3 regions of the Acidovorax sp. DMC1 genome follow, and region 1 is predicted to be linked to each of the others. Evidence: predicted binding sites of a transcription regulator. Region 1 holds the regulator's gene; each other region holds the start of a gene.
The links. Region 1 encodes FNR, which switches genes on or off when oxygen is low (the NO sensors DNR and NnrR bind a similar motif). Its sites were predicted from a motif close to TTGATNNNNATCAA; they were not measured.

Region 1 (3,275 bases):
TGCCTGCAGATAGCGGTCAAAAACCATGGCGATGCCCCGCACGAAGAACCAACCGGTCGCGGTCACTTCAATGCCCTCAGGCCCAACGCGCACCAGCCCTTGCTCCTGCATGCCCTCCAATTGAGCCAACTCCGCAGCGAAATACTGGCGGAAGTCGATCAGCCATGCCTGCTCCATCGGCTCGAACAGCAGTTCCCCCTGGCACATCAGGGCCATGATGGCCGCACGGCGCACCAGGTCGTCGCGCGTGAGCGCCAACCCGCGCACTACGGGCAACCGCCCTTGGTCCAGGAAGTCGTAGTACTCATCCAGCGTCTTGGAGTTCTGGCTGTAGGTTGCCCCCACACGGCCTATGGCCGATACGCCCAGGCCGATCAGGTCGCAGTCCGGCTGCGTGCTGTAGCCCTGAAAGTTGCGGTGCAGGCGCCCCTGACGCTTGGCCACGGCCAGGGCATCGGTGGGCAGCGCAAAGTGGTCCATGCCCACGTACACGTATCCAGCATCCATGAAGGCATCGAGCGAGCGCGACAACATGGAGAGCTTGCTCGCGCCCGTGGGCAACTCCGCAGAGATGATGCGACGCTGTGGCTTGAAACGCTCTGGCAAGTGCGCATAGGCATACAGCGCGATGCGGTCAGGCCGCAGTTGCGCCACCTGAGCCAGCGTGCGGTCAAAAGACTCGGGCGTCTGGCGCGGCAGGCCGTAGATCAAATCCACATTCACTGAGTCAAAGCCCAACGAACGCGCAGACTCAACCAGCGCAAACACCTGTTCGGCAGGCTGGATGCGGTGCACAGCCTTCTGCACTTCGGCATCAAAGTCCTGCACGCCAAAACTCAGCCGGTTAAACCCCAGCTCAGCCAGCAGTGCAAGACGCTCGGCATTGACGGTGCGAGGGTCCACCTCGATCGAGTATTCCCCCCCAGGCGCCAGCGTGAAGCTGCGCTTGAGCATGGCCATCAGCTCCCGCAATCCATCATCGGATAGGAAGGTGGGCGTGCCACCGCCCAGGTGCAGTTGACTCACCACCTGTCCTACGCCACAGTGCGCGGTGTGCAGGTCGATCTCGCGGCTCAGGTAGCGCAAGTAGACCTCGGCGCGGTCATGGTGCTTGGTGATGATCTTGTTGCAGGCACAGTAGTAGCACAAGGATTCGCAAAACGGGATGTGCACGTACAGGGACAGCGGCATGGCCTTGGCCAGCGTGCCCGAGCGGCGCTGTTGCAGCGCCAGCACATAGTCTTCCTGACCAAACGCCTCCACGAAACGGTCGGCCGTTGGATAGGATGTATAGCGGGGCCCTGGCACGTCAAAGCGGCGCAGAAGGTCTGGCGAAACAGCAGTCATGGGGAAATTTCCTTGCGTACACCTTGACTGTGCCGTAGGCTCTGGGACATGTCCTTGACCTGCATCAAGTGAACCCGCAAGCGATACGGCGACAATTTGATGAAGGTCAGCCGCTTGCCCGCGCTCTGTATTCAGGTTCGTGTACGGCAAGCGCGATATGCTTGACCGCTAACCCAAGCCCATGTGTTTATGAACCCGCTCACCATCAAAGTCGCCTGCTCCAACTGCAACCTCCGCGAGCTGTGCATGCCCGTGGGCTTGAACGAAGAGCAACTGCAGCGCATTGACGAGGTCGTTGCTGTCCGCCGCAAGGTCAAGCGCGGCGGCACGCTGTTTCGCAATGGCGAGTCCTTCACGTCCCTGTACGCCATCCGCACCGGTTTTTTCAAGACCTGTGTGGCCACCGAAGACGGTCGCGACCAGGTCACAGGCTTTCAGATGGCGGGGGAGATCATCGGGCTGGACGGCATCGTGAATGACCACCACACCTGTGACGCGGTGGCCCTGGAAGATGCCGAGGTCTGCGTCATGCCTTTCGACCGCATCGAAGAACTGTCCCGCGAAGTCACGGCCCTGCAGCACCACGTGCACAAGATCATGAGCCGCGAGATCGTGCGCGAACATGGTGTGATGCTGCTGCTGGGCAGCATGCGTGCCGAGGAGCGCCTGGCGGCCTTCTTGCTCAACCTGGTGCAGCGCCTGCATGCACGGGGCTTCTCGCAATCGGAACTGGTGCTGCGCATGACGCGCGAAGAGATCGGCAGCTACCTGGGCCTCAAACTTGAAACAGTGAGCCGCACCTTCTCCAAGTTTGTGGAAGAAGGCATCGTGGAAGTCAAACAGCGCCATGTGCGCATCCTCGACACCGATGCCCTGCGACGCATTGTGAACAGCCAGCAGACCTGCCACTGAGTACGGCCCCTCGTCGGCTGAGGGTCGGGGCGGTACAAAAGCCCTACGGTCCCTTCTAAAACGGCATGCAGCGCATGCCCGCATGAACCGGCGAAAAAGGCTCAGGAGCAAGACGACGATGTCTTTCGGCAATCGTCAGGGCGCTCCCCGTCGGGCACGGGACAGCGGTTGACCTCAAACGGTGACATGGACAGCAGCGTGGTCAACGCGCTGGTGGCCATGGTGATGGCCCAGAACACAAAAAATGCGAGGGTGTACACCCCCTGCCTCGACAGCGCCAGAGGCTGCCCGAACCAATGCAGGTCCTGGGGGTCCACCATGGCAAAAACCAGCATCTCCAGCACACCCGCCATCAAAAAGGCGGGCCATGCAATCCACATCAGGCGTTGCGTCCACATATAGGTTCTGTCTCCTGGTGCTGCCGGGGTCGCCAGGGTGTGCGACCCTAGAGGTTTCAGCGTGGTTGGTCTTGCACAGGGGTGGCCGCATGGTTGCGGGCCTTGAGGGCCGGCGCCAGACTCTTCTCCGGCGCCGCCAGTGTCTTGTTGATTTCAATGCCCTGGCGGTAGTAGTCCTCCGCCACCACAGGGTCGGGCCGCGAAATCGCCAGCCACAGCGTCACAAAGCCCGCCACGATCACGATCAGTGGACCGGCAATCACCAGCCACACATGGCCAAACTTCCACCAGGGTACGGTTGCCGCCGGGGTTGCAATGGCAGGGTTTGAAGACATGGTGCTTTACTCCTCAACAATATCGGTCAAAGTGCGGCCCTGAAGGGCCCCACCGGAATACCGCTCAGCGCGGTACAAGGAACACGGATTTCTCCGTGACATGGGCCGCTGCTCCTACGGCCTGCACATCAAACTGAACGGCGTGTGATCCGGGCGTAGCGGAACCATAAGGAATCTGCAAACGCACGGCCACCCAGCGAGACTCCGCCGCGCCAATGTCCACTTCAGCCTCAGAAGCCACTTCCAGCCCCTCCAGGCCTCGCGCACTGATGCGATAACGCTG
Region 2 (3,275 bases), 200 kb from region 1:
CCCACGCGCTACGCGCTCACCGCCTGCGACTGAAACCCCGTAGCAGTTGGCACTGGCACGCTGTGGACTGAGCCGTGACCCGTGAGGCCCCAAAGCAAAGCGCCCGGCAGAACCGGGCGCATTTTTTTGCTTTTTACGCCTGTAGCGCTAGTGGAACATGCTCCGCACGCTATACATTCAATAGCAAACCACCGTTGTGCATCAGCGGTCGCGTCGCTCCATGCGGCGGTTCAGGTTCAGTGCACCCAGCGTGCAGGCCACGCCCGACAGCAGGTACACCGTCACCGCCAGCAAACCGAACTGCGACGACAGATACAGAGCCACCAGCGGTGCAAACGCTGCGCCGATGATCCACGCAAGGTCGGCCGACAGGGCCGCACCGGTGTAGCGGTACTGGGGCGAGAAATTGGCTGTGACGGTGCCCGATGCCTGGCCGTACGACAGGCCCAGCAGCACAAAGCCCAGCAGCAGGAACATGGTGCTGCCCACTTCACCAGTGTTGAGCAACACCGGCGCCATGAAGCTGAATACCCCGATCAACACGGCCATGCCGCCCAGCAGCTTGCGGCGGCCCAGGTGGTCTGACAGCCAGCCGGACACCATGATGGCGCCCGCCGCGAGGAACGCGCCGACGATCTGCACGCCCAGGATCTGGGTCACGGGCTGCTCGGAGTACAGGGTGATCCACGACAGCGGGAACACAGTGACCAGATGGAACAGCGCAAAGCTGGCCAGTGCAGCAAAAGCCCCCAGCAGCACGTTGCTGCCTTCGTCGCGCATGACGCGGCTCACCGGCACCGGCTGCAACTCACGCTCCTTGAGCAGTTCAGAGTACGACTGCCCCACCACCAGGCGCAGACGCGCAAACAGGGCCACCACGTTCACCGCAAAGGCCACAAAAAACGGATAGCGCCAGCCCCAGGCCAGAAACTCCTGCACCGTGAGGCTGCTGTACAGGTAGGCAAACAGGCCAGCAGCCAGCACAAAGCCCAGCGGTGCGCCCAACTGGCCGATCATGGCGTACCAGCCCCGGCGCTCCTTGGGGGCCGACATGGCCAGCAGCGACGGCAGGCCGTCCCACGACCCGCCCAGTGCGAGCCCTTGGCCCACACGCAGGATCAGCAAGGCCACGATGGCGGCGGTGCCCGCATCCTTGTAGCCCGGCAAAAACGCCATGCCCACGGTGCAGACGCCCAGCATGAACAGCGCAATGGTCAGCTTGGTGCCCCGCCCCCAGCGCCGCTGGATGGCCATGGAGATGGCGGTACCCACCGGGCGCACCACGAACGCAACGGCCAGCAGCGCAAAGGCCATCAGCGTACCGTCCAGGCGAGACATAAAGGGAAACAAGAAGGATGGGAAGACAAGAACGCAGGCGATCCCGAAAACGAAGAAGTCGAAATACTCGGACGAGCGTCCGATGATCACGCCCACAGCGATTTCGCTGGGGGTGACGTCCTCATGCGTATCAGCCCGCGAGAGAGAGGCGGCGCTTTCGTGAAAACCGGCCGCAGGGTAAGTGGCAGTGGCGGGGCTGCTCATGAACATGGCTCCTTGACGTTGTGTAGCTAACTCAGACCGTTCCGTTCTACACGCAACTTCTGTGAGCCACAAGTGCGGTTTCACTATGCCGGCTGCAGGAAATGTCCTTCAAAGCCCTCGAATGCACCACATTGGTGCAAAAACAGCCTGCGCGTTTGACCTTGGACAAAATGTCCAATCGACAAAAAAGCTAGCGCTAGTACATTCGCACACATCCCGTTATCCGCGTTTACCCTGAAACGCATTGATCGCGCTCTTCACATGCTCAAACTTCCCCAACTTCGTGGGCCCACCTGGCTGCTCGCCCTGACAGCGCTGGGCAGCCTGGCAGGCTGCAGCAAGGCTGTCGTGCTCAACCCGGCCGGTGACGTCGCGGCCCAGCAAGGCCAGATGGTCATCACCGCCACGCTGCTGATGCTGATCATCATCGTGCCCGTGATCGCACTCACCCTGCTGTTTGCCTGGAAATACCGCCAAGGGAACACCGAGGCCGAGTACGACCCGGAATGGCACCACTCCACCACGCTGGAGCTGGTGATCTGGACGGTGCCGCTGCTGATCATCATCGCGCTGGGCGCTATCACCTGGATCGGCACCCACAAGCTGGACCCCTACCGGCCTCTGGACCGCATCGACGCGCAGCGCGCCGTGCCTGCCGATGTGAAGCCGCTCGAAGTGCAGGTGGTGGCCATGGACTGGAAATGGCTGTTCTTCTACCCCGAGCAAGGCATCGCCACCGTCAATGAAGTGGCCGCCCCGGTGGACCGCCCCATCCTGTTCAAGCTGACGGCCACGTCCACCATGAACGCGTTTTACGTGCCCGACCTGGCCGGCATGATCTACGCCATGCCCGGCATGCAGACCGAGCTGAACGCGGTGATCAACAAGCCTGGCGTGTTCAAGGGCATGTCGTCGCACTACAGCGGCGCAGGCTTCTCGGGCATGACGTTCAAGTTCCACGGACTGAGCAATGAAGACTTTGCCCAGTGGGTGCAAAAAGCCAAGACCGAAGGCAAGCCGCTCGACAAGGGCACCTACCTGAACCTGGTCAAGCCCAGCGAACGCGACCCGGTGCAGCGCTTCGCCTCGGTGGAAGAAGGCCTGTACGACAAGGTGCTCAACCGCTGCGTCGAAGACGGAAAGATGTGCATGCACCACATGATGGCGATTGATGCCCAGGGCGGCGACGCCTATGTGCGCGCCATGGGGCTGAACCTGCCCCAGGACGTCTGCACCGTGCAAAACGCCGCCCAGGTGGTGGCCGCACTCGAATCCCGCAACGCACCGGCCTCCACCTCCGGCGCCAGCATCCGTCAATGAGCTTCCCTATGACCTCCGAAACCCTTTCTCCATCCCACTGGGCGCTGGGCCGCCTGAGCTGGGACGCCGTGCCCATGGCGCACGAGCCCATTGTGTTGTGGACCTTCATTGCCGTGGTCCTGGGCGGCCTCGTCGTCATGGCGGGTATCACCAAGTTCCGCCTGTGGGGCCCGCTGTGGCGCGACTGGATCTGCAGCATTGACCACAAGCGCATCGGCATCATGTACATGATCCTGGGCCTGGTGATGCTGCTGCGCGGCTTTGCCGACGCTGTGATGATGCGCCTGCAGCAGGCCATGGCCTTCGGCGACAACATGGGCTACCTGCCGCCGCACCACTACGACCAGATCTTCACCGCCCACGGCGTGATCATGATCTTCTTCGTGGCGATGCCGCTGGTCACCGGGCTGATG
Region 3 (3,275 bases), on a different contig from region 1:
TGGCTGTCCACTTTCAACCTGGTCATGGCGGCGCTGCTGGCGCTGGCGGTGTTTGCATTGGGGCCCACGGTGATCATCATCGACAGCTTCACCAACACGCTGGGCAGCTACCTGAGCGAGTTCGTGCGCATGAGCCTGCGCATGACGCCGTTCCGCGACAGCGGCTGGGTGAGCGGCTGGACGGTGTTCTACTGGGCCTGGTGGGTGAGCTGGTCGCCCTTTGTGGGCCTGTTCATCGCACGCGTCTCGCGGGGCCGCACGATTCGCGAATTCATCCTGGGCACCGTGCTGGCGCCCACGCTGGCTGCGTTTGTGTGGTTCTCGGTGTTCGGCGGTACGGCCCTGCATCTGGAGATCATGCAGGGCGTGCCTCTGTCGGAAGCCGTCAAGGCTGATGTGTCCACCGCACTTTTTGCCATGTTCAACGCGCTGCCCTGGGGTGCCGTGATGTCGTTCGTGGCCACCGTGCTGGTGCTGGTGTTCTTCGTCACCTCGGGCGACTCGGCCACGCTGGTGCTGGGCATGATGAGCACGGGCGGCAATGAGAACCCGTCGGCGCGCGTCAAGATCACCTGGGGCGTGCTGGTGTCGGGCATCGCCATCAGCCTGCTGCTGGCCGGTGGCGTGAAGGCGGTGCAGACCGCCACCATCGTGTTCGCGCTGCCGTTCACCGCCGTCATCTTGCTGATGGCACTGGCATTGTGGCGTGGCGTGAAAGCCGACTGGGAAGCCGACGACCGCCGCGACCGCGCCCTGCGCCGCCGCATGCGCGAGATGGTGGGCCCAACGCACCACGCAGGCCACCCGGCCGCCGCCGACACCTCAGCGCCCGGGCCAAACGCTCCACGCTGACGGAGACTGGCCCTCCCTTGCGGCCGGCGTGGAGATGCGGTCTGACACACAACCGCCCCCAGCCGGGGGTGAAGGTGGGTCTATCATCCGCAGCCACATTGGTGGTGCGGCAATGGGCCGCACCACATCCTCGACGTCGCTGCCCATGAAAATGCTCCTGTCTGCCTGGCCCACCATAGCCCTGTTGTTGCCCGTGCTGTGGCTGGTGTCGGTCATCGTGTTCCTGGCCAAGGGCAACCGGCGCGCGGTGGCGCAGCTGATGGCCTTGCTGGCGTGCTTTCTGATCGGTGCGCTGCTCATGGAGTTCTTCACCTTCATGGGCGCCCTCATGGCCCGCTCGGGCAGCCAGCACGCCACGCCCACGCTGGGCACCGGCACGCGCCAGTTGCTGGAGACCATTGCCAACCCCCGCTCCATCACCGCGCCACCGCTGTCGCTGGCGGCTTGGGCGGCGTACAGCATCCCGGCGGGCTACCTGTGGCTGCTGGTGGCGTGGGTGCTGCACCTGCGCGGCAAGAAGGCGGGTCCGGCCAAAAAGAAGTCTGCCAAAAGCCCGCGCAAGGCCGCCAAAGACTGAGTTTTATGGGTTTTAGCCCCGAGGCGCTAGAACTATATGCCTGAGTAGCTATTGTTTGGATAGCAGTACCACACCGTGGCTTGACGCAGGGCAAAGCGTGCCCCAGCCCGCCCCCCCACAATGGCGCGCGGCCTCCCCGCCCCGGGGCGGGCACCTTGTCACCCTGCATTCCTCCCGCCATGACCACCCACCACAGCGACGTCCTCATCGTCGGCGCAGGCCCGGCGGGCCTGTCGCTGGCCATCTCCCTGGCGCAAGCCGGGTTCTCCGCCACGGTGGTCGAGCAGCAGAGCGACAGCACGCTGGCCGCGCCCGCGCCGGACGGCCGTGAGATCGCGCTGACCCACCCCAGCCGCGACACATTGCAGCGCCTGGGCAGCTGGGGCCTGCTGGCCGCGCATGAAGTGGGCACCATCTGCGAAGCCCAGGTACACGACGGCCCGCTGGGCCAGCACAGCGCGCTGCAACTGAACACCCCGCAGACCCCGGAGGGTGCAGCACTCGGCGCGCTGGGCTTCATCGTGCCCAACCATGCGCTGCGCCGCGCCGCCTACGCCGTGGCGGCGCGCACGCCGGGGGTGCAGCTGGTCACCCAGGCCCAGGTCACGCGCGCAGCCACGCTGGCAGGACATGCAGAGCTGGACTATGTGCCGGCCGGTACCGCTGGGGCGCCAGCCCAACGCCTGACGGCCCCGCTGCTGGTGGCCGCCGACAGCCGCTTTTCGGCCACGCGCCGCCAGCTGGGCATCGGCGCGCAGATGACCGACTTTGGCCGCACCGTCATCGTCTGCCGCATGCGTCATGGCCTACCCCATGGCAACGTGGCCCACGAATGTTTTGGCTACGACCGCACGCTGGCCGTGCTGCCCCTGCCCGATGACCCACAGGCAGGACATGCGCTGTGCTCGGTCGTGGTCACGGCGGGCGCAGCCGATGCGGCAGCGCTGATGGCCCAGAGCCCCCAAGCCTTTGCCGCCCAGGTGCAGGCCCAGTTCAACGACCGGCTGGGCCACATGGCGCTGGTGGGCGAACGCCACGCCTACCCGCTGGTGGCCGTGTATGCCCAGCGCTTTGCGGGCCACCGCTGCGCGCTGCTGGGGGATGCCGCCGTGGGCATGCACCCGGTCACGGCCCATGGCTACAACTTGGGCCTGGCAGGGGTGGAGCGGCTCACGGCCGCGCTGGTGAGCGCGCGCCAGCGCGGGCAGGACATTGGCAGCGCCGACGCCCTGGCCCCCTACGCCCAGGGCCACCACCGCCACGCCTGGCCCATCTACCAGGGCACCAACGCCATCGTGCGCCTGTACACCGACGCCCGCCCGGTGCCCCGCCTGCTGCGCCAGCTGGTGCTGCAGGGTGCGCGGCGCCTGCCGCCACTGCAGGCGGCGATCGTGGGGCAGCTGACGGGCCAGCCACCCCAATGGATGCGCGCACTGGCACTGAGGCCGTAGCCGCGCCCTACAACAGGCGCAGCGGGGGTAACGGGTGGCCCCCACTGCGGACAATTCGCCAAAGACGACTCACAGGGACTTCATTCCCTGATTCCGAGCGTCGCCAGGCCGTACAGCGGCGCGCCCAGCCAGGGGCGCCACAGCAGGTCCATGGCAACGCCCGGCCAGCCATAGCCCTCCGCCACGCTTTGCTCGCGCAGCAACTGCAGGCGCGGGTGCACAGCCTCCAGCTCTGCCATGCGGCCCACGCCCCAGCGGAACTCGGCACCCGTAGCCCGCACGCTGGCGTGGCGGGCCGCGCAGCCCACGGCGCGGCGCGTCATCACGTCCAGCACCATGCGCGAGCCTGGCGGCGCATGCTGCGCAAACTCGGCCAGCACGGCGTGCACCTGCGC

Region 2: the regulator FNR is predicted to act here: its motif matches at 1,698-1,711, upstream of cyoA (ubiquinol oxidase subunit II).
Region 3: the regulator FNR is predicted to act here: its motif matches at 1,510-1,523, upstream of ubiM (5-demethoxyubiquinol-8 5-hydroxylase UbiM).

Annotation. Positions count from the first base shown of each region.
Region 1 covers NZ_JBQUYO010000005.1:62,183-65,457, forward strand. Annotated here, with positions in the region: gene hemN (oxygen-independent coproporphyrinogen III oxidase) at 1-1,347, opposite strand, end outside; gene fnr (fumarate/nitrate reduction transcriptional regulator Fnr) at 1,537-2,259, shown strand; gene ACT531_RS12295 (hypothetical protein) at 2,361-2,657, opposite strand; gene ACT531_RS12300 (FixH family protein) at 2,714-2,992, opposite strand; gene ccoG (cytochrome c oxidase accessory protein CcoG) at 3,057-3,275, opposite strand, start outside.
Region 2 covers NZ_JBQUYO010000005.1:258,258-261,532, forward strand. Annotated here, with positions in the region: gene ACT531_RS13240 (MFS transporter) at 202-1,542, opposite strand; gene cyoA (ubiquinol oxidase subunit II) at 1,804-2,862, shown strand; gene cyoB (cytochrome o ubiquinol oxidase subunit I) at 2,871-3,275, shown strand, end outside.
Region 3 covers NZ_JBQUYO010000001.1:747,820-751,094, forward strand. Annotated here, with positions in the region: gene ACT531_RS03490 (BCCT family transporter) at 1-852, shown strand, start outside; gene ACT531_RS03495 (hypothetical protein) at 998-1,429, shown strand; gene ubiM (5-demethoxyubiquinol-8 5-hydroxylase UbiM) at 1,609-2,880, shown strand; gene ACT531_RS03505 (class I SAM-dependent methyltransferase) at 2,961-3,275, opposite strand, start outside.